One region of the Saccharothrix camelliae genome, then DNA from elsewhere that is predicted to be linked to it. Evidence: riboswitches for the same ligand, from Rfam matches in the RefSeq annotation. Region 1 holds a riboswitch; each other region holds the start of a gene.
What was found. A riboswitch is a leader RNA that binds a small molecule or an ion and turns the genes downstream of it on or off. The one in region 1 is predicted to bind S-adenosylmethionine.

Region 1 (6,582 bases):
GATCAGCCCGTTGGCCTGGAGCAGCTGCAGGCCGCGCGCCTCGTTGGTGGCGTCGTTGGCGACGGCCACCTTCGCGCCGGGCGGCAGGTCGGCCAGCGACTTGTGCTTCTTCGAGTACACGCCGAGCGGTTCGAGGTGCACCGGCCCGATCCACTCCAGGGTCGCGCCGCTCTCCGCCTTGAACGTGTCCAGGTACGGCACGGTCTGGAAGTAGTTCGCGTCCAGCGACCCGTCGACCAGCGCCGTGTTCGGCTGCACGTAGTCGGTGAACTCGACGACCTCGACCTTGAGCCCCTTGCTCGCGGCCAGGTTGTCCGCCACGTACCGCAGCACCTGGGCGTGCGGGACGGGGCTCACGCCGATCTTGAGGGCCGCGTTCGGGTCGGAGGCGGCGCCGGTGTCGCCACTACCGCAGCCCACTGCGGTCAGCAGCACGGCGAGCAGGGCAGCACGAATACGCATTTCGTTCCTTTTGGGAGTGGGGAGGAGGATCAGACGGAGGTGGTGCGGCGGCGGTCCACGCCGCGCGCGACCCTGTTGGTGGCGAACTGGATCGCGGTCGCGATGATCGCCAGCACGACGACCGTGCTCCACAGGTAGCGGTCGTTGAACCGCTGGTAGCCCATGCGCACGGCGAGGTCGCCGAGCCCGCCGCCGCCGACCACGCCGGCCATCGCCGAGTAGCCGAGCAGCGCGATCGCGGTCACGCCGATGGCGTTGACCAGCGCGGGCAGCGACTCCCGCAGCAGCACGCTGCGCACGATCCGCAGCGTGGACGACCCGGTGGTCACGGCGGCCTCGACCACCGACACGTGCACCTCGGCCAGCACGTTCTGCACCAGCCTGCCGACGAACGGGATCGCGCCCACGGCGAGCGGCACGATGGCCGCCGTCGGGCCGATGGTGCTGCCGAGCAGCAGCCTGGTCAGCGAGGTCAGCACGACCAGCAGGACGAGGAACGGCATCGAGCGGCCCAGGTCGACCACGAACCCGAGCACCTTGTGGAGCACCGGCCGGGGCTTCAGCCCACCGGGAGCGGTGAGCTGGAGCCAGATGCCGACCGGCGCGCCGAGCAGAACAGCGATCAGGGTGGAGACGACCACCATGTACAACGTCTCGCCGGTGGCGACCAGCACGTCGTCGAACACGATGGACCAGGGTGTTGCGGACCTCACGCAGCTACTCCCTGGGGACCCGAGAGGGTCCGGCGCACCGAGCCGCCGGCCTCCGAGATCCACTCCAGCGCCGAGTCCGCGCGCTCGCCCTTCAGGCCGACGCGGAACCGCGCCACCGGGGTCTCGCCCAGCCTGGTGAGGCCGCCGCCGAGCAGGTTCAGCTCGACGCCGAACCGGCTGGTGGCCTCGGGCAGCAGCGCGCCGACGGCGGCGAAGCCGATCAGCACGACGTCCGCGACCCGGTCGAACGCGCTCTCCGCAGCCGGGTTCTGGTCCACGGCGGGCAGCAGCGACGCGGCCGTGCGGCTGGCGGCGTCGGACACCAGGTCGAGCACCTTGCCGTGCTCCACCACGCGGCCGTCCTCCAGCACCGCGACGTCGTCGCAGATCCGGCGGACGACGCCCATGTCGTGGGTGACCACGAGGACCGTCACGCCCAGCTCGGCGCGCGCCCGGTCCAGCACGGTGAGCACCGAGCCGGTGGTGTCGGGGTCGAGCGCGGACGTCGGCTCGTCGGCCAGCAGCACGGACGGCGACGCGGCGAGCGCCCGGGCGACCGCGATCCGCTGGCGCTGGCCGCCGGAGAGCTGGTCGGGGTACGAGCCGGCCTTGTCGGTCAGGCCGACCAGGTCGAGGAGTTCGGCGACGCGGCTGCGGCGCTGCGGACCGGCGACGCCCGCGGCCTCCAGCGGCAGCGCGACGTTGCCCGCGGCGGTGCGCTGGCGCAGCAGGGAGTCGCCCTGCGGCACGACGCCGATCTGCCGGCGGGCGGCGCGCAGGGCGGTGCCGTCGAGGGAGACGAGGTCGGTGCCGTCGACCCGGATCGCGCCGCTGTCCGGGCGCTCCAGCAGCGCGACGCACCGGGCCAGGGTGGACTTGCCGGCGCCGCTGGGGCCGACGACGCCGAGGACGGTGCCCGCGGCGACGTCCAGGTTCACGCCGTCCAGCGCGCGAACCTGCCCGGTACTGCCGGGGAAGGTCTTGGTCAGGTTCTCGACAGTGATCACGTTTTCGCTCCACGACTGCATGCGGCAGCGCACGCCCGGGGCGTGCGTGGCCGACGGCTCAGCTCAGAAAGGTGTCCCGCAGAAGGACGCGAGGATTCGAAGCGCTTGCTGCTGCTCAGCAGCTGCGACAGGCCGAGGACGTGCGACGGCCGTGGTCGACGACCCGCCGACGGGTGAGCATTCGCATCCTGGGCACGTGATCCTCCATCGATCCTGGCTGAAGCACCTGCCCCCATGGAGGGGTGGTTGCTGCGGCGTCAGGGAGCCAGGTCTCTCGGCCGCTCGGGATGGCACCACGAGTAGACCTGACCGGACGGGGCGGACGCAAGCCCGAAGCGGGATCGTCCGGCAAATCACACTTTCGGCCGAAAGATCAACGACTAGCGAGGCGACGCGGCTTCGGCTATCCGGATGAAGTCGCCGACGCCCAGTTGTTCGCCGCGCACCGCCGGGTCCACGCCCGCGGCGACGAGCAGCCGCTGCGCCTCGGCGGCCGAACCGGCCCAACCGGACAGCGCGCCGCGCAGCATCTTGCGCCGCTGCGCGAAAGCCGCGTCCACCAACGAGAACAGCCGCTTGGGGTCCACAGTGGACAGCGGTTCGTGGCGTTCGAACGCGACCAGCGCCGAGTCCACGTTGGGCACCGGCCAGAACACCGAGCGCGGCACCGGGCCCGCCCGGCGGGCGTCGGCGTACCAGGCGAGCTTCACGCTGGGCACGCCGTAGACCTTGCTGCCGGGACCGGCGGCCATCCGGTCGGCGACCTCGGACTGCACCATCACCAGGCCGGTGCGCAACGACGGCAGCACGGCCAGCAGGTGCAGCACCACGGGCACGGCGACGTTGTAGGGCAGGTTGGCGACCAGGGCGGTCGGCGCGACCGGCAGCTGGTCGGGCGTGACGCGCATGGCGTCCTCGTGCACCACGGACAGCCGGTCGGCCAGCTCGGGCGCGCGCTCGGCCACCGTGACGGGCAGGCGCCCGGCCAGCACGCCGTCGATCTCCACGGCCACCAGCGCGCGGCAGGACGGCAGCAGGGCCAGCGTCAGCGACCCGAGGCCGGGGCCGACCTCCAGCACCACGTCGTCGGCGCGCAGGTCGGCCGCCGCCACGATGCGCCGCACCGTGTTCGGGTCGTGCACGAAGTTCTGCCCGAGCTTCTTGGTGGGGCGGACGTCCAGCTCGGCGGCCAGCCTGCGGACGTCGGCCGGCCCGAGGAGCCCGCTCCCCACCCCCGCCGACGTCGAGTCTCCAGTCACCCGCTCATTCTCCACCACCAGCCGCAGAGGAGTGCTCACGCACCACTCCCCTGAACCACCACGCGAGGTCGCGTCGGTCGTTCGCGCCCGGTTTTCCGGCGATCACGCCCTTCCGATCGCCGGAAAACCGGGCGCGAACGACCGACTTCCCAGCGACCGAGCCGCGCCGCCGAAGGCGGCGCAATTGTTACGGCAGCCCCAGCTTGGATCGGCAGTGGGGCCAGGCGGAGTAGCCGCCGCGGGCGTCGCGCAGCTTGGTCGCCACGGCGATCTGCTGCTCGCGGGTCGCCTGGTGCGGGTAGGCGGCGTACTGGGAGCCGCCGTAGGCGTCCCACGTGCCCTTGTTGAACTGCAGGCCGCCGTAGTAGCCGTTGCCGGTGTTGATGGCCCAGTTGCCGGTCGCCTCGCACTGCGCCAGCCGGTCCCAGACCTCGCCGTCGGGCGGGAGCTTGGTGCCGACCTTGACCTTCTTGGCCTTCGGCTCCTTGGTGACCTTCGCGCCCAGCTTCTCCCGGCCGATCTCCTGGCCGTTCTTCACCGTGACGCGGTAGGTGACGATCTGCTCGCCGGCCTCACCGGGCTCCAGGACCTCTTTCTGGCCCTTCATCATCGTGTCGTCCTTGACCTCCTCGACGGGCGGCTGGACGGCCTCCGTCGCGTTGATCACCGACACGCCGGTGCGCGTGATGTGGACCTCGGCGCCGTTCGTGACGCGCAGGTCCACCGCCGTTTCGAGCTTGTCCTCGGGACCGAGGGTCAGGTTCTCGTTCCGCATCAGCTCCTCGACGGTCACCGCCGTCGTCCGGATCTGACGCGGCTCGTTGCCGCCGTCGTAGACCGTGACGGTCTTGAGGCTCTTGACCTCCAGCGAGATGCCGTGCAGCGGGACGTCCATGCCGCGGTCGTGGGAGAGCCACGCGCCGTCGTCGTCGACCTGGAGCTGGTCCAGGGCCTCGTCCACGGTGACCGAGCGGACCCAGCCCTCGCGCTGCTCGCCGTCGACCGTCATCTTCACCAGCCGGCCGCGGTCCAGCGAGATCTTGCCGCCGTCGCCGACCTTCGCCTGGGGTGACGGGCTGAGCGCGTCGTGCTCGCCGATCACGATGCCCTCGTCGGCCAGGATCTCGCCGACGGTGGACTCGTAGGTGTGGACGGTCTTGGTCTCGCCGTCGACGTCGACCGTGACGGACTTGTCCATCGCGATCGCGGTGGCGCCGCCACCGGAGATGGTCACCAGCACGGTGGCGACCGCGGCCTTCAGGAAGCGCCGCTTCCACTTCCCCGCGGCTTCGACCAGGGCGGCGGGCGGGGCGCTCGGCTGCTCGGCGGCCAGGCTGCTCGCGACCCGGTCCTGGGAGACCTCGTCGGGGATGATGATGGGGGGCAGGAGCGTGGTCTCGGCGTTGATGAGCCGGATCAGCTCGTCGACGTCGACGTTCGCGGACGCCAGCAGTTCGTCCGCGTCCGGGCCCAGCACGTCCAGGACGTCGTCCGGGGTGATGGTGAACACCGCGGTGTCCCACTCGGACGGCGGCCCGGGTCTGTCCAGCACGTCGACTGCGGTCGCGGACGTCGGCTGCACGGGGGTGAACCAGTCGGTGTCCTCGTTGAACGAGTTCACGGGGTGCCATACCTCCTGAAGGCGCGAAGACCGGCTGCGCGCACGTTCGGTGTCGGTGGTCAGCTAGTGATCTCCGGCAACTCCTGTGCGTGTTCGGCTTCGTCGCTTCTGGTGTCAACGTGACCCGCCCCGACGCGGGTGCGCCCCGAACAAGTCTCAGGGCACGGTCACGGGACCGTAACGGGTGGGCGGGGGTTGTGCCAACACCCCGACAACCCTTGTGAGTTCAGTCACTCCGTTAGGGGAGCAAGTCTGTCCGCCATTCGTCGTAAGGAGGATTACGACTTCGCCGCGTCACGAAGTCCGAAGATCCGTTCGGCGTTTCGGGTGATCTTCGTGCCAAGATCGGCCAGGTCGACCTCACGCAACGTCGCGATGTCGCGGAGTGTGTAGTTGGCGCAATAAGGCTCGTTCGGGCGACCCCGGTACGGGTGGGGCGTGAGGAACGGCGCGTCCGTCTCCACCAGCACGTGGTCCTCGGGCGCCCACCGCGCGGCTTCCCGCAGGGCGTGCGCGTTCCGGAACGTGACGGTGCCCGCGAACGACAGCACGAACCCGCGCTCCACGCACGCGCGCGCGAAGGAGAGGTCGCCGGAGAAGCAGTGGAACACCACCGCGGACGGCGCGCCCTCGGAGTCGAGCACCTTGAGGATGTCGTCGTGCGCGTCCCGGTCGTGGATCATCAGCGGCTTGCCGACCCGCTTGGCCAGGTCGATGTGCCACCGGAACGCCTCGTGCTGCGCGGACTTCGGCGCGTAGTCCCAGTAGTAGTCCAGGCCGGTCTCGCCGATCGCGACGACCCGGGGCTGCTCGGCGAGCCGGGCCAGCTCGTCCTGCTCCGCCGCGCCGAACGCGGACGTGCGGGTGGGGTGCAGGGCGACGGCGGCGAACACCCGCTCGTCCCAGGTGGCCGCTTCGGCGGCCCACCGGGCCGCCGCCAGGTCGTCGGCCACCGTGATCACCCGGTCGACGCCCGCCCGCCCGGCCCGGTCCAGGACCTCGCGGACCTGCTCGGGCGTCCGCGCGCCGCAGGCGTCCAGGTGGGTGTGGGCGTCGACCACCGGCGCCGGAAGGGTCTCCGGCGCCGGTGGCCGCTCGCCGCGACGCTTGCTCACCTGACGATCGGGGCCCACTCGGGGCCGGTCTCGCCGAGCTCGGGGTCCAGCTTCGCGAACAGCGGCGCGGGCTTGGCCAGCGGCCTGCCCACCTCGATCGGCGTGGACGCCCACGTGGCCCGCTCGGCCGCGTAGTCGCCGGTCAGCACCGGGTACTCGCGGTCGGGCACGTCGAGGTCGGCGACCTCGGTCAGCTCCGGCTGGGCGGCCCACACGCCGGTTCCGCCCAGCGCCTCGTGCACCTTCTGCGCCGAGTGCGGCAGGAACGGCGTCAGCAGGGCGTTGGCGTCCTGCACGACCTGCAGCGCGGTGTGCAGCACGGTGTCGCGGCGCTCCGGGTCGTCCTTGAGCTTCCACGGCTCCTGGTCGGACAGGTAGCGGTTGGCCGCGCCGACCACCTTCATC
Region 2 (6,582 bases), 2.4 Mb from region 1:
GCGCGGCATCGAGAGGGCTTCGGCCACGGCGCGGTACTCGGCCCGGCCCGCCAGCACGGTCAGCCGCAGCAGTTCCTGGCAGCGGCGCGGCATGGCGCCGAACGCGTGCCAGAGCCTGCGGTCGCGGTCGTCGCGCAACGCCTCGGGCTCCGGGAGCCAGCGGTCGTCCGGCACGTCCACGGCCGAGTCGGTGGACAGCGAGGGCCGGCCGTCGCGGTCGCGCCACGCCCGCTGCGCCTCGCGGCGGGTGGTCACGATCAGCCAGCCGGCCACCGCCCGCGGCTCGACCAGCCGGTCCAGGTTGCGCAGCAGGTTGAGCCAGACGGTCTGCACCACGTCCTCGGCGGTGGCCTGGTCCAGGCCGTTGCCCCTGGCCACGTGCCAGACCAGCGGGGTCAGCTCGGCGACCAGCGAGGCCAGCGCGGCCCGCGAGCCCTCCCGCGCGGCCACGACCAGGGCGGCCTGCCGCTCGTGGGTGGTTCGCGACGCGGTCGCCGCCGCGCCGGGTTCGTCGGCCTCCGGGTCCTCCGGGACGGCCTCGACCGGTTCCGCGCGCGGGTGGTCCAGCCGAGGGTCCTGCTCGTCGGTCATGACGTCCCCTTCCCGGCCTCCGCCCGTGTCGAGCAGCCAAGCACGTCCCGGCCCGGGGGTGGTCACCGGCCGGCCCGCCGCGCGCCCCCGCGTCGAGCGTCCTCCTCCCGGCCCGGTGGCGGGAGGTCGGTCAGGCGGGTCGCCGGGCCGCTCCCCGGGTCGCCCTCCGGACCGCCGAGCGCAGCAGCCGGACCCACGCCGACCACCTGGCCGGCCGCGCGGGCGGGTGCCCGGCCGCGCGGGCCGCGTTGTCGAGCAGGTCCTCGACGAGCGCGTCGTGCAACCACCGGACGGCCAGCGGCCACCACAGCCGCATCAGGCCGCGCGGCCGGCCGGTCAGGGTGTGCCGCAGCCCGCCCGGCACCGCTTCGAAGGCGTGCGCGCCGACCAGGCCGAGGCTCGGCGCGAAGGTGAACTCCACGCGTCGGCCGGGCTCGTGCCCGGTGCAGCGGTAGCGGACGAACCCGTGCCCGCCGTCCGCCCCGGCGCCCAGCGGCCGGTCCAGCACCAGCGCCGGCCACCGGTCCGAGGGCCACAGCTCCACCACCCGGTCGACCAGGTCCGCGCTGTCGGGGATCAGCCGGGTGTGCACGTTCCGGATCATCAGTCCTCCTCCGTGCGGAACCGTGCGGTCCGTGACCATACGGTAGCGTATGGACGCATGGCACGGCGGACGCGCGACGACTGGACCGGGGTGGCCCTGCTGGCGCTGGCCGAGGGCGGGGTGGCCGCCGTCGCGGTCGAACCGCTCGCGACCAGGCTCGGCGCGACCAAGGGCAGCGCCTACTGGCACTTCCCCAACCGGGAAGCCCTGCTCAGGGCAACCCTCGAACGCTGGGAGCGGGAGCGCACCGAGGCCGTGATCGAGCTGGTGGAGTCGGCGGCCGAGCCACTGGCGAAGCTGCGGCTGCTGTTCGCCACCGTGCTGGAGGGGGTCGGGGACAGCGCGGTCGAGCTGGCCCTGCTCGCGGCCGGGAGCGACCCGGTGGTCGCGCCGGTGCTCGACCGCGTCACCGGCCGCCGCATCGGCTACCTGGAGGAGCTGTTCGGCGAACTCGGCTTCGCCGCCGACGCGGCCCACCAGCGGGCCGTGCTGGCGTACTCGGTGTACCTGGGGCAGGCGCAGCTGCTGTCGTCCACCCCGCACGTGGTCAAGGCGCGGCGCGCCCTGCTGGAGGAGACGCTGGCCGTGGTGATGTCCCGTGCCTGACGCGTTCCGGTTCGCGATCCGGGTCAAGCCGGGCGCGAGGCGCGAGGCCGTCGGCGGCCGGTGGGGCGAGGGCGCGCTGGTCGTCGCGGTGGCCGCGCCCGCCGTGGAGGGCAAGGCGAACGAGGCCGTGCGCAAGGCGCTGGCCAGGGCGTTCGGCGTGCGCCGGCAGGACGTCGAGGTGGTCGCGGGCGAGCGCGGCCGGGACAAGGTCGTGCAGGTCGACCCCGCCCCGGCCGGTGCTCCCGAGGTGCTGGCGCGGTTGCTGGCCGGCTAGGCCGCCAGCCCCCACAGGACGCTCGCGATGGCGTCGGCGTTGCGGTTCAACGCGGTCGCGTTCACGTTCGACGTGGTGTCGCACGACCGGTGGTAGCAGCGGTCGTACGCGACGCCCGCCGTGCCGCCCCACTTCTGCGCCTGCGCCGAGGTCTTGATGCCCTCCGCGCCGGTGAACGTGCCGCCGACCGGGATGCCCGCCCGCGCGAACGCCGCGTGGTCGGACCGCCCGCCCACGCTGGTCAGCTCGGTCTGCACCCCGATCGAGGTGAAGTAGCCCTGCAGCGCCTGCTGCAGCGCCAGCGAGCCGGACGGCTGCCCGGACGCGCTGTAGACGAAGTAGCCGGGGTTCGGCGAGCCGATCATGTCGAAGTTGAGGTAGGCGTCGATCCGCGAGCGGTCCGTCGAGGACAGCGAGTTCACGTAGTACGTGGAGCCCACCAGGCCCAGCTCCTCCGCGCCCCACCAGGCGAAGCGCAGGTGCTTGGTCGGCTGGAACCCGCTGGACCGCACGGCCAGCGCGACCTCCAGCAGCCCGGCCGAGCCGGTGCCGTTGTCGTTGATGCCCGGACCGGCCGACACGCTGTCGAGGTGCCCGCCGACCATGACCACGTTGTTCAGGTCGCCGCCGGGCCAGTCGGCGATCAGGTTGTAGCCGGTGGCGCCGCTGCTGGTGAACGACTGCACCCTGGTGGTGAAGCCGGCCGCGTCCAACCTGGACTTGATCCAGTTCACCGAGGCCAGGTAGCCGGGACGGCCGTGCGCCCGGTTGCCGCCGTTGGCGGAGGCGATGCTCTGGAGCTGGTTGAGGTCGGCCTGGACGGCGGAGACCGGGATGTCCGGCGCGGCCAGGGTGGCGGGCGGCGCGGCGGGGGGCGGCGCGGCGGTGGCCGAGCCGAGGCCGGAGCCGAGGAGCGCGCCGGTGGTGACCAGCGCGGTGGTGATCGTTCGCAACTTCACGGTGTCTCCCGCAGGGGGTGGTGTCGCTCGGAGGACAGGGAGTGACCGGGGCGGCGGACCCGTTCGCCAACGTGCACGGTCGGGCTCGGGTCGCGCTACCGGCGTTCGGCTGGTGACGCTGTGCGGTGCCGGATTCGTCCATTTCGGTATCACCGGGGAGAATGACCCTGTCGGGTGATCGGGCAAGGGCGTGGAGGTCGAGTGGGCGATGTGACGGGCTACCTGGGCATCGCCGCCGCGGTACTCCTGCTCTCGGTGCTCGCGGTCCGCGTGTCGATCCGGCTGGGCCTGCCGTCCCTGCTGCTCTACCTCGGGATCGGGTTGCTGCTCGGTGAAGCGGTGCTGGGCATCCAGTTCGAGGACGCCGGCCTCACCCGCTCGCTGGGCACGGTCGCGCTCGTGCTGATCCTCACCGAGGGCGGTCTCACCACCCGGTGGAGCGCGGTCAGACCGGCGCTGGGCCTGGGCATCGCGCTGTCCACGGTGGCCGTCGGCGTGAGCATCGCGGTCACCGGGCTCGCGCTGCACCTCCTGCTGGACATGGACTGGCGCACCGCCCTGCTGTGGGGCGCGGTGCTGTCGTCCACCGACGCCGCCGCCGTGTTCAGCGTGCTGCGCGGGGTGGGCGTGGGCAAGCGGCTGATCGGCGCGCTGGAGCTGGAGTCCGGCATCAACGACGCGCCGGTGTACATCGCCGTCGTGCTGCTCGCCGCGCCCGACCCGATCACCTGGACCGCGCCGCTGCTGATGGGCTACGAGCTGGTCGCGGGCGCGATCGTCGGCGTCGTGCTGGGCTGGGTCGGCGGCATCGCGCTGCGCCGGGCCGCGCTGCCCGCCACCGGCCTGTACCCGCTGGCCACGGTCGCGGTGTGCCTGCTCGCCTACACCGTCGGCGACCTCGCGCACGCGTCCGGCTTCCTCGCCGTCTACATCGCCGCGCTGGTGCTCGGCAACGCCCGCCTGCCGCACCGGGCCGACACCCTGTCGTTCGCCGAGGGCCTGGGCTGGATCGCGCAGATCGGCCTGTTCGTGCTGCTCGGCCTGTACGCGTCGCCCGGGCGGCTGCTCGACGTGCTGGTGCCCGCGCTGGTCGCGGGCGCGGTGCTGGTGCTGTTCGCCCGGCCGCTGTCGGTGCTGTGCGCGTCGCTGCCGTTCCGAGTGCCCTGGCGGGAGCAGGTGTTCATCTCGTGGTCCGGGCTGCGCGGCGCGGTGCCGATCGTGTTCGCCCTGATCCCGCTGATCCAGCAGGTGCCCGGCGCGCAACGCCTGGTCGACGCGGTGTTCGTGCTGGTCGTGGTGCTGACCCTGGTGCAGGGCACGAGCCTGCCGTGGCTGGCCAAGTGGCTCGGCCTGGTCAAGTCCGGCGAGGCGCACGAGGTGCAGGTGGACTCGTCGGCGCTGGACGACCTCGGCGCGGAACTGCTCCAGGTCCGCATCCAGCCCGGCTCCAAGCTGCACGGCGTGTACCTGTCCGAGCTGCGGCTGCCACCGGGTTCGTCGGTGAGCCTGGTGGTGCGCGAGGAGAAGGGCTTCACGCCGCAGCCGACGACCCGGCTCCAGGAGCACGACCAGCTGCTGGTGGTGTGCACGGAGGCCATGCGCACGGCCACCGAGCAGCGCATCCGGGCCGTGGACCGGGCGGGTCGGTTCGCGCGCTGGAAGGGCGACGTCGGCCTGCCGTGACGCCCCCGGGGGCGCTCCCAGGATGTGAACGCCCCTCGACGGCCGGGTGCGGCCTGGGTTAGCTTCGAGGCGAAGGTCATGAGTGCCAGCGCGAAGCCCAGGCTCGCTGGCCGGCAACCCTCCTACCGCGGTGGGGTGCCCCTGGTGAGGACCTGGCCGGCGCGCAGGGCGTCCGGCAAGCGCGGGCTCCCTCCGGCGGGGTCCCGGACCCCCGGAGGCGTCATGACCATCGCAGTTCCCCGACCCGCGTTCGTCGCCCGACCGGAGAAGCCGGCGCTGCCCCGCGTCGTCGGCTCCTCGCTGCGCGTCCCGCTGGTGACCGGCGAGCGCGTCGAGTACGCCAACCTCGACCACGCGGCCAGCGCGCCGTGCCTGGAGCAGGTCCGCGACGCCGTCGACGAGGTGCTGCCCTGGTACGCCAGCGTGCACCGGGGCGCGGGCTTCGCCTCCCAGGTCAGCACCAAGGTCTACGAGCAGGCGCGCACGTCGGTCCGGCGGTTCCTCAACGCCCGCGCGACCGACGCCGTCGTGTTCGCCCGCAACACGACCGACGCGCTGAACCTGCTGGCCAGGAGCCTGCCGAAGCGCACGGCCGTGATCCTGTTCGACACCGACCACCACGCCGCGCTGCTGCCGTGGCGCGGCCCGGACGTCCGCCGCCTGCGCACCCCCGGCTCGCCCGCCCAGGCGGTGCTGGAGCTGGACCGGGCGCTGCGCGAGGCCCCGGTCGGGCCCCGGCTGGTCGTGGTGACCGGCGCGTCCAACGTGACCGGCGAGGTGTGGCCGGTGGCCGAGCTGTCCCGGGTGGCGCGCCGGCACGGCGCCCGGATCGCCCTGGACGCGGCCCAGCTCGCGCCGCACCGGCCGGTGGACGTGCGCGCGCTCGACGTCGACTACACCGTGCTGTCCGGGCACAAGGTCTACGCGCCGTTCGGGGCGGGTGTGCTGGTCGGCAGGTCCGACTGGTTGCAGGCGGCCGAGCCGTACCTGGTCGGCGGCGGCGCGACGGCCCGCGTCACCGACCACGGCGACCGGCTGGGCGTGGCCTGGTCGGCGGTGCCCGAGCGGCACGAGGCGGGCACGCCGAACGTGGTCGGCGTGCACGCCCTGGCCGTGGCGTGCGACGTGCTGGGACGGCACTGGGAGCAGACCACCGAGCACGAGCGCGTGCTGCTGGCCAGGTTGCGCGCGGGGCTGGCGACCGTGCCGGGCGCGCGCGAACTGGCGCTGTTCGGCCCCGACCAGGACCGGGTCGGCGTGGTGAGCTTCACCGTCGGCGGTCAGGACGCGGGCTACCTGGCCGCCGCCCTGTCGGCGGAACACGGCATCGGCGTGCGCGACGGCGCGTTCTGCGCTCACGTGGCCGTGCACCGGCTCGCGCACGGTGAGCGCGCGCTGCGCGCGTCCATCGGCCTGGGCACGACCGAGGAGCACGTGGACCGCTTCGTGGCCGCGCTGCGCACGCTCGTCACCGAGGGTTCGCGGTGGGAGTACGAGGTCCGGGAAGGCCGCTGGACGCCGGTGGACGACGAGCGCGCGCTCCCGCCGTTCCTGCGCTGATCGGGATGCTGGACAATGGCCCGGTGAGCACCGATCCCAACACCGAGCCGGACACGCCGGACCAGCCGGACGCACCGCTGCCGAAGCGCCGGGTCCTCCTGCTGGCCGTCATCGCGCCGCTGGTGTTGGCCCTCGACCTGGTCACCAAGATCATCGCGGTGGAGGAGCTGGAGGGGCGTGAGCCGGTCGAACTGCTCGGCGGCCTGCTCTACCTGCCGCTGATCCGCAACACCGGCGCCGCGTTCGGGCTGGCCGAGGGCTGGACGGTGATCCTCGCCCTGATCGCGTTCGGCGTGGTCGTGTTC
Region 3 (6,582 bases), 720 kb from region 1:
CACGCGTCGAAGTACCTGCTGACCACCCAGTTGCGGGACCGGATGGGCTTCCGCGGCGTGGCCATCACCGACTGGGAGGACATCCGGTTCCTGGTGGACCGCTACCACGTGGCGGCGGACTACCAGGAGGCCATCGCGATGGCCGTCAACGCGGGCGTCGACATGGCGATGGAGCCGTCCAACGCGGCCGAGTTCACCTCGGGGCTGCTGGCCAACGTGCGCAGCGGCGCGATCAGCGGCAAGCGGATCGACGAGGCCGTGCGGCGCATCCTGAAGCTCAAGTTCGACCTGGGCCTGTTCGAGAAGCCGTTCGTCGACCCGGAGAAGGCCGACGCGGCCGTGACCGGCGTGGACCGCTCGCTGGCCCGCCAGGCGGCGGCGGAGAGCGCGGTGCTGCTGCGCAACGACGGCGTGCTGCCCCTGTCGACCGACGCGGCCAAGCTCGTGGTGACCGGCGACGCGGCGGACTCCGCGGCCCGCCAGCTCGGCGGCTGGACGGTCGGCTGGCAGGGCGTGCCCAACGGGTCGCCGCCACCGCCGACGGTGACGGTGCTGCAGGGCATCCGGGCCGCCGCACCGGCCGCGAACGTGGTCAGCGCGCCCGCGCAGGCCGACGCGGTCGCGCAGGCCGGTGACGCCGACGCGGTGGTCGTGGTGCTCGGCGAGGACCCCGGCGCGGAGGGCGAGGCGGACACCGAGGAGCCCGCGCTGACCGCCGAGCAGCAGGGCCTGGTGACCGCGGTGCGGGCCACCGGCAAGCCGGTCGTGGTCGTGCTGCTGACCGGCCGGCCGCAGGTGCTCGGCGCCGTCGCCGACGCCCCCGCGCTGGTCGCGGGCTGGCTGCCCGGCTCGGAGGGCGGCAGCGCCATCGCCGACGTGCTGTTCGGCGCGGTGAACCCGAGCGGCAAGTTGCCGGTGTCGTGGCCGAAGGTGGTCGGCGACCAGCCGTTCTCCTACGACCAGCCGCGGGGCGCGAACACGGCGCCCAGCTCGGCGTACGACCCGGCGTTCGCGTTCGGGCACGGCCTGTCCTACACCACGTTCACCACGTCCGCGCCGACGGTGAAGTCCGCCGAGGTGCGGCGGGACGGCCGGGTGGAGGTGTCGGTGACGGTGGCCAACACCGGTTCCCGGGACGGCGCGCTCGTCGTGCCGGTGTACGCGCACCAGCCGGTGAGCAAGGTGCTCACGCCGCCGCAGCGCCTGGTCGGCTTCACCAGGGTCGCGTTGAAGGCGGGCGAGTCGCGGACGGTCGAGGTGGCGTTCGACCTCAAGCGCCTCGCGGTGACGCCGGGCGACATGGACGGCTCGGGCAAGCCGGAGGTCGCCAGGGGCGGCTACGAGGTCGTGGTCGGCGATGGGAGGGCTCGGTTCACGGTGCGGTGAGCTGCCCTGATATCCTTCTCGGCCGTACCCGCGCGGCATTCCGCTGTGGAGGAAAACCGCCCCCTCGGGGGCGGAGCCGGTGACAAGCGCGGTACGACCCCGGACCAGGAGAAGGTGGCTTCCGCATGGCGAACATCAAGTCCCAGATGAAGCGGATCAAGACCAACGAGAAGGCGCGCCTGCGCAACAAGGCCGTCAAGTCGTCGCTCAAGACCGCGATCCGCAAGTTCCGTGAGGCCGCCGAGGCCGGTGACAAGGAGAAGGCCACCGTGCTGGCGCGGGAGGCTTCCCGCAAGCTCGACAAGGCCGTCACCAAGGGCGTGATCCACGCCAACCAGGCCGCCAACAAGAAGTCGGCCCTGGCGCGGCGCGCCAACCAGATCTGATCTGGTCCTCACGCTGGAAGTGCCGCTCACCCACTCGGGTGGGCGGCACTTTTCATCGGCGTCCCTCGGCCGCACTGACTGCCGCCGACCGCACCGATCGCCACCGGCTGCGGCTCAGCGCCGCCCGTACGCCGCGACGATCTTCAGCACCGCGCGCTCCAGGGCGTACCCCGAGTCGGCCGCGACGCCCTTGACGTCGGCGTTCAGGTCGGCGACCACCGTCATCGCGGCGGCGAGCCCCTGGTCCTCCCAGCCGCGCGACTGGCCCTGCGCCTTCTTCACCTTCCACGGCGGCATGCCCAGCTCGCCCGCCAGCTTGAACGGGTCGCCCCGCCCCACCGCGGACACCCGCGCGATCGTGCGCACCGCGTCGGCCAGCGCGTCGGCGACCAGCACGTGCGGCACGCCGAGCTGGATCGCCCAGCGCAACGCCTCCAGCGCACCGGCCCGGTCGCCCATCACGGCCTTCTCCGCCACCGCGAACCCGGTCACCTCGGCCCGGCCGCGGTGGTAGCGGCGGACCGCCTCGGCGTCGACCTTGCCCGCCGTGTCGGCGACGAGCTGCGAGGCCGCCGCCGCCAGCTCGCGCAGGTCCGAGCCGACCGCCTCGATCAGCGCCGCGACCGCCTCCGGGTCGGCCTTGCCACCGCCCGCCGAGCGGATCTCGTTGCGCACGAACGCTTCCCGGTCCGCCGCCTTGGTGACCTTGGGGCACTCGGTGACCCGGACCCCCGCCTTCCGCAGCGCCCCGGGCAGCTCCTTGGCCGCCTTGCTCCGCCCGCCGCCGCTGTGGACGACCACCAGCGTCACCCCGTCCGCGGGCGCCTTGGCGTAGGCGATGACCGCGTCGGCGATCTCCTTGCCGATGTCCTGCGCGCTCTCCAGGGCGACCACCCGCCCCTCGGCGAACAGTGACGGGCTCACCAGTTCGGCCAGCTCAGGCGGGGTGAGATCGGTCACCCGGACGCGGGTCAGGTCGGCCTGCGGGTCGGCCTTCCTCGCCACCGCCAGGGCGCCCCGCACGGCGCGCTCGACCAGCAACTCCTCCTCGCCGACGACGAGGTGCACGGCGTCGGGCGGGTCAGCGGGCGCACTCACGGCGGCGATCCTCCCACGACTGACCGACGTCCGGATGGTGGACGTCTCTGGCTGAGGGCCGGGATCGTGTCGTAAGTTGAGGCCACAACTGAATACCGCTCATCCAGAGGGGCAGAGGGATCGGCCCGAAGAAGCCCCGGCAACCCGTCGCACAGCGTCCGCTGGCGATCACGGTGCCAATTCCGACCCGCGACGCGCGGGAAAGATGAGGAGATACCTCGCGATGACTGCTGTCAGTGTGCCCTCGGCCACCACCTCCTTCGACCTCGGTCCCGCTCGGGCACTGTCCTGTCGGGAGTGCGGCCACCAGACCCCGCTCGCCGCCGAGTACGCCTGTCTCGAGTGTTTCGGGCCGCTGGAAGTCGCCTACGACTTCGGCCGGATCCGCCGCGAGGACATCGAGGCGGGCCCCCGGTCGATCTGGCGCTACCGCGGCCTGCTCCCCGTTCCGTCCACCGTCGAGTCACACCCCAACACCAACCCCGGCGCCACCCGCCTGGTCGAGGCCGACCGCCTCGCCAAGGCCCTGGGCGTGCGCAAGGTCTGGGTGAAGGACGACACCGGCAACCCGACCCACTCGTTCAAGGACCGGGTGGTCGGCGTCGCCCTCGCCGCCGCCCGTGAGCTGGGCTTCAAGGTGCTGGCCTGCCCGTCCACCGGCAACCTGGCCAACGCCGTCGCCGCCGCCGCGGCCCGCGCCGGCTGGCAGTCGGTGGTCCTGGTGCCCTCCTCCCTGGAGCAGGCGAAGATCCTCATGACCGCCGTGTACGGCGGCAACCTGATCACCGTCGACGGCAACTACGACGACGTGAACCGGCTGGCGCAGGAGCTGGCCGCCGAGCACGAGGACTGGGCGTTCGTCAACGTCAACGTCCGCCCGTACTACGCCGAGGGCTCCAAGACGCTCGGCTACGAGGTCGCCGAACAGCTCGGCTGGCGGTTGCCCGACCAGGTCGTGGTGCCCATCGCCTCCGGCTCGCAGTTGACCAAGGTGGACAAGGCGTTCCGCGAGCTGGGCAGCCTCGACCTGGTCGAGCAGACCCCGTACCGGGTGTTCGGCGCGCAGGCCACCGGCTGCTCCCCCGTCGCCGCCGCCTTCAAGGCGGGCCACGACGTCGTCACCCCGGTCCGCCCGGACACCATCGCCCGCTCACTGGCGATCGGCGCCCCCGCCGACGGCCCCTACGTGCTGGACGCCGTCCGCCGCACCAACGGCGCGATCGAGGACGTCACCGACGAAGAGGTCGTCGAGGGCATCCGGCTGCTGGCGCAGACCGAGGGCATCTTCGCCGAGACCGCCGGCGGCGTCACCGTGGCGACCGCGAAGAAGCTCATCGAGACCGGCCAGCTGGACCCGGACGGCGAGACCGTGCTGCTCATCACCGGCGACGGCCTCAAGACCCTGGACGCCCTCGGCAACCGCGTCGGCCCGCGCGCCAACGTCCCGCCGTCCGCCGAGGCAGTGATCAAGGCCCTCCAGAGCTGAGGAGTCGGACGGGTGCCGGGCCGGACCTGAACCGGCCCGGCACCGAACCGACTCCGGCGGCGAACCGGGCCAGCGCCGAGTCGGCCCGGCGGCGAGCCAGCCCGGCGGCGAACCTGCCCGGTGCCGAGTCGGGCCGGTGGCGAACCTGCCCGGTGGCAGCCTGGTCCTGGCGGCAGTCTGGTCCGGCGGTGGCCTGATCCGGGCTGGTCGGCCTGGTCGCGGTGGCGTGGCGGTCACAGTCCGATCCTCGCCGAGCGCAGCCAACCGGTCCGGGGGAAGGCGGCCAGCTCCGGCAGGACGTGCGGCCCGACCTGTTCGGTGACCACGCGCCAGGCGGTGAGCAGCTGGGGCCAGGGCCGGGTCGCCTTCTCCCGGTTGTACCGCTCGGAGTGCCACTCCTCCGGCGGGATGGTCAGGTCGGCGTCGAACAGGGCGTCGGCCACCAGCTTGTAGGCCGTGTCGGCGGAGGGCACCTGCGCCAGGCGGATCACGCCGGTGACGGTGGCCCTGGCGACGACGCCCCGCCCGCCACCGGGCAGGTCCTCGCACACGTAGTAGGCGAAGGCGGGCCGGAGCCCGTCGCGCGGCCACGGTTCGGCGGTGTAGCCGGGCTGCCACAGCGCCCACGCCAGCGCCCGGTCGGACCCCTGCCGGGACCAGCCGGAGTGCAGTCGGATCCAGACGTCGTTCTTCATGGTTCTCCCCTTGTCCGTTGTCTGACGGGCCGCCCCTGCGGACGACCCCCGGCCCGTCCGGGCCGGCCAGGACCGCGGTGTCGCCGTCCCGGTCGGTGCGCAGCACCAGCGCGCCCCGGCTGGTCAACGCGTCGACCAGCACCCCGTTGGGGTGGCCGTAGCGGTTGCCCGCACCGACGCTCACCAGGGCGACCCTCGGCCGCACCGCCGCGAGGAACGCGGGCGACGAGTACCGCGACCCGTGGTGCGGCACCTTCAGCACGTCGGCCCGCAGGTCCACGTGCCCGCCGAGCAGGTCCGCCTGCCCGGCCAGCTCGACGTCGCCGGTCAGCAGCACCCGCCCGGCCGCGGTGGACGCCCGCAGCACCAGCGACGCGTCGTTGACCGCCGTGTTCGTCCCACCGACCGGGTCCACCCGCGGCCCCAGCACCTCCAGTCCCAGGCCCGGCCAGCTCAGCCGCTGACCCGCACCCAGCTCGACCACGCGGACCCCCGCCGCCCGCGCCCGTTCCCGCACCTCCTCCCAAGCCCACCCCGGCTGCCGCGACGGCCCCACCGCCACCGCGCCGACGACTCGTTCCGCCAACACCGCCGCCAACCCGCCGACGTGGTCGGCGTGCAGGTGGCTGAGCACCACCAGCGGGATGCGCCGCACCCCCAGCCGCCGCAGGCACGACAGCACCGGCACCGGGTCCGGCCCGGTGTCGACCAGCACCGCCCGGTCGCGCTCGGCGGTGGCCAGCACGACCGCGTCGCCCTGTCCGACGTCGCAGGCCACCACCGCCCACCCGGACGGCGGCCACCCGGGAGAGACCACGTTCAGCGGCACGACCACCACCACCGCCCCGACCACGGCCGCCACGACCAGCGCCCGCAGCCGCCGGAGCCGCACCACCGCCCAACCGAGCACCAGCACCCCGGCCAGCAGCAGCCCGCCGACCCAGCCACCGGGCCACCCGACCGCCGCCCCCGGCACCGCCGCCGCGTGCCGACCGACCGCGATGAGCCAACCCACCGCCGGCCCGGCCACCTCCACGACCGGCCGGGCCGCCGCGTCGTGCACCGGGGCCAGCACGGCGGCCAGCACACCGAGCACGGTGGCCGGCGCCACCACCGGCGCGACCAGCAGGTTCGCCACCACCGCGACCAGGCTCACCTGCCCGGAGAGCCCGGCCACCAGCGGCGCCGTCGCCAGGTGGGCGGCCACCGGCACCGCCAGCGCCTCGGCGACCCCCACCGGGAGGCCGCGCCCCCTCATCGCCGCCGCCCACCGCGGCGCGAGCAGCACCAGCGCCGCCGTGGCCACGACCGACAGGCCGAACCCCGGCTCGGTGGCCAGCTCCGGGTCGTAGAGCACCAGGACCACCACCGACGCCGCGAGCGCCGGCAACGCCGACCGCTCCCGACCCAGCACCAGCGCGAGCAGCGCCACCGCGCCCATCACCGCGGCCCGCAGCACGCTCGGCTCCGGCCCGGCCAGCAGCACGAACCCGACCAGCGCCGCCATCGCACCGGCCGCGCACCCGCGTGG

Region 2: another riboswitch for S-adenosylmethionine. It lies ahead of AB0F89_RS15515 (aminotransferase class V-fold PLP-dependent enzyme); the one in region 1 lies ahead of AB0F89_RS03670 (methionine ABC transporter ATP-binding protein).
Region 3: another riboswitch for S-adenosylmethionine. It lies ahead of thrC (threonine synthase); the one in region 1 lies ahead of AB0F89_RS03670 (methionine ABC transporter ATP-binding protein).

Annotation. Positions count from the first base shown of each region.
Region 1 is NZ_CP160453.1:751,390-757,971, forward strand. It holds gene AB0F89_RS03660 (MetQ/NlpA family ABC transporter substrate-binding protein) at 1-462, opposite strand, end outside; gene AB0F89_RS03665 (methionine ABC transporter permease) at 492-1,175, opposite strand; gene AB0F89_RS03670 (methionine ABC transporter ATP-binding protein) at 1,172-2,182, opposite strand; SAM riboswitch class I at 2,384-2,476, opposite strand; gene rsmA (16S rRNA (adenine(1518)-N(6)/adenine(1519)-N(6))-dimethyltransferase RsmA) at 2,563-3,441, opposite strand; gene AB0F89_RS03680 (transglycosylase family protein) at 3,629-5,062, opposite strand; gene AB0F89_RS03685 (TatD family hydrolase) at 5,341-6,177, opposite strand; gene metG (methionine--tRNA ligase) at 6,174-6,582, opposite strand, start outside.
Region 2 is NZ_CP160453.1:3,115,217-3,121,798, forward strand. It holds gene AB0F89_RS15485 (RNA polymerase sigma factor) at 1-591, opposite strand, end outside; gene AB0F89_RS15490 (SRPBCC family protein) at 722-1,195, opposite strand; gene AB0F89_RS15495 (TetR/AcrR family transcriptional regulator) at 1,253-1,801, shown strand; gene AB0F89_RS15500 (DUF167 domain-containing protein) at 1,794-2,075, shown strand; gene AB0F89_RS15505 (M28 family metallopeptidase) at 2,072-3,034, opposite strand; gene AB0F89_RS15510 (potassium/proton antiporter) at 3,236-4,717, shown strand; SAM riboswitch class IV at 4,792-4,905, shown strand; gene AB0F89_RS15515 (aminotransferase class V-fold PLP-dependent enzyme) at 4,940-6,277, shown strand; gene lspA (signal peptidase II) at 6,301-6,582, shown strand, end outside.
Region 3 is NZ_CP160453.1:29,102-35,683, forward strand. It holds gene AB0F89_RS00185 (glycoside hydrolase family 3 N-terminal domain-containing protein) at 1-1,386, shown strand, start outside; gene rpsT (30S ribosomal protein S20) at 1,512-1,772, shown strand; gene holA (DNA polymerase III subunit delta) at 1,887-2,870, opposite strand; SAM riboswitch class I at 2,967-3,082, shown strand; gene thrC (threonine synthase) at 3,094-4,356, shown strand; partial or broken gene AB0F89_RS00205 (DNA internalization-related competence protein ComEC/Rec2) at 5,077-6,582, opposite strand, start outside.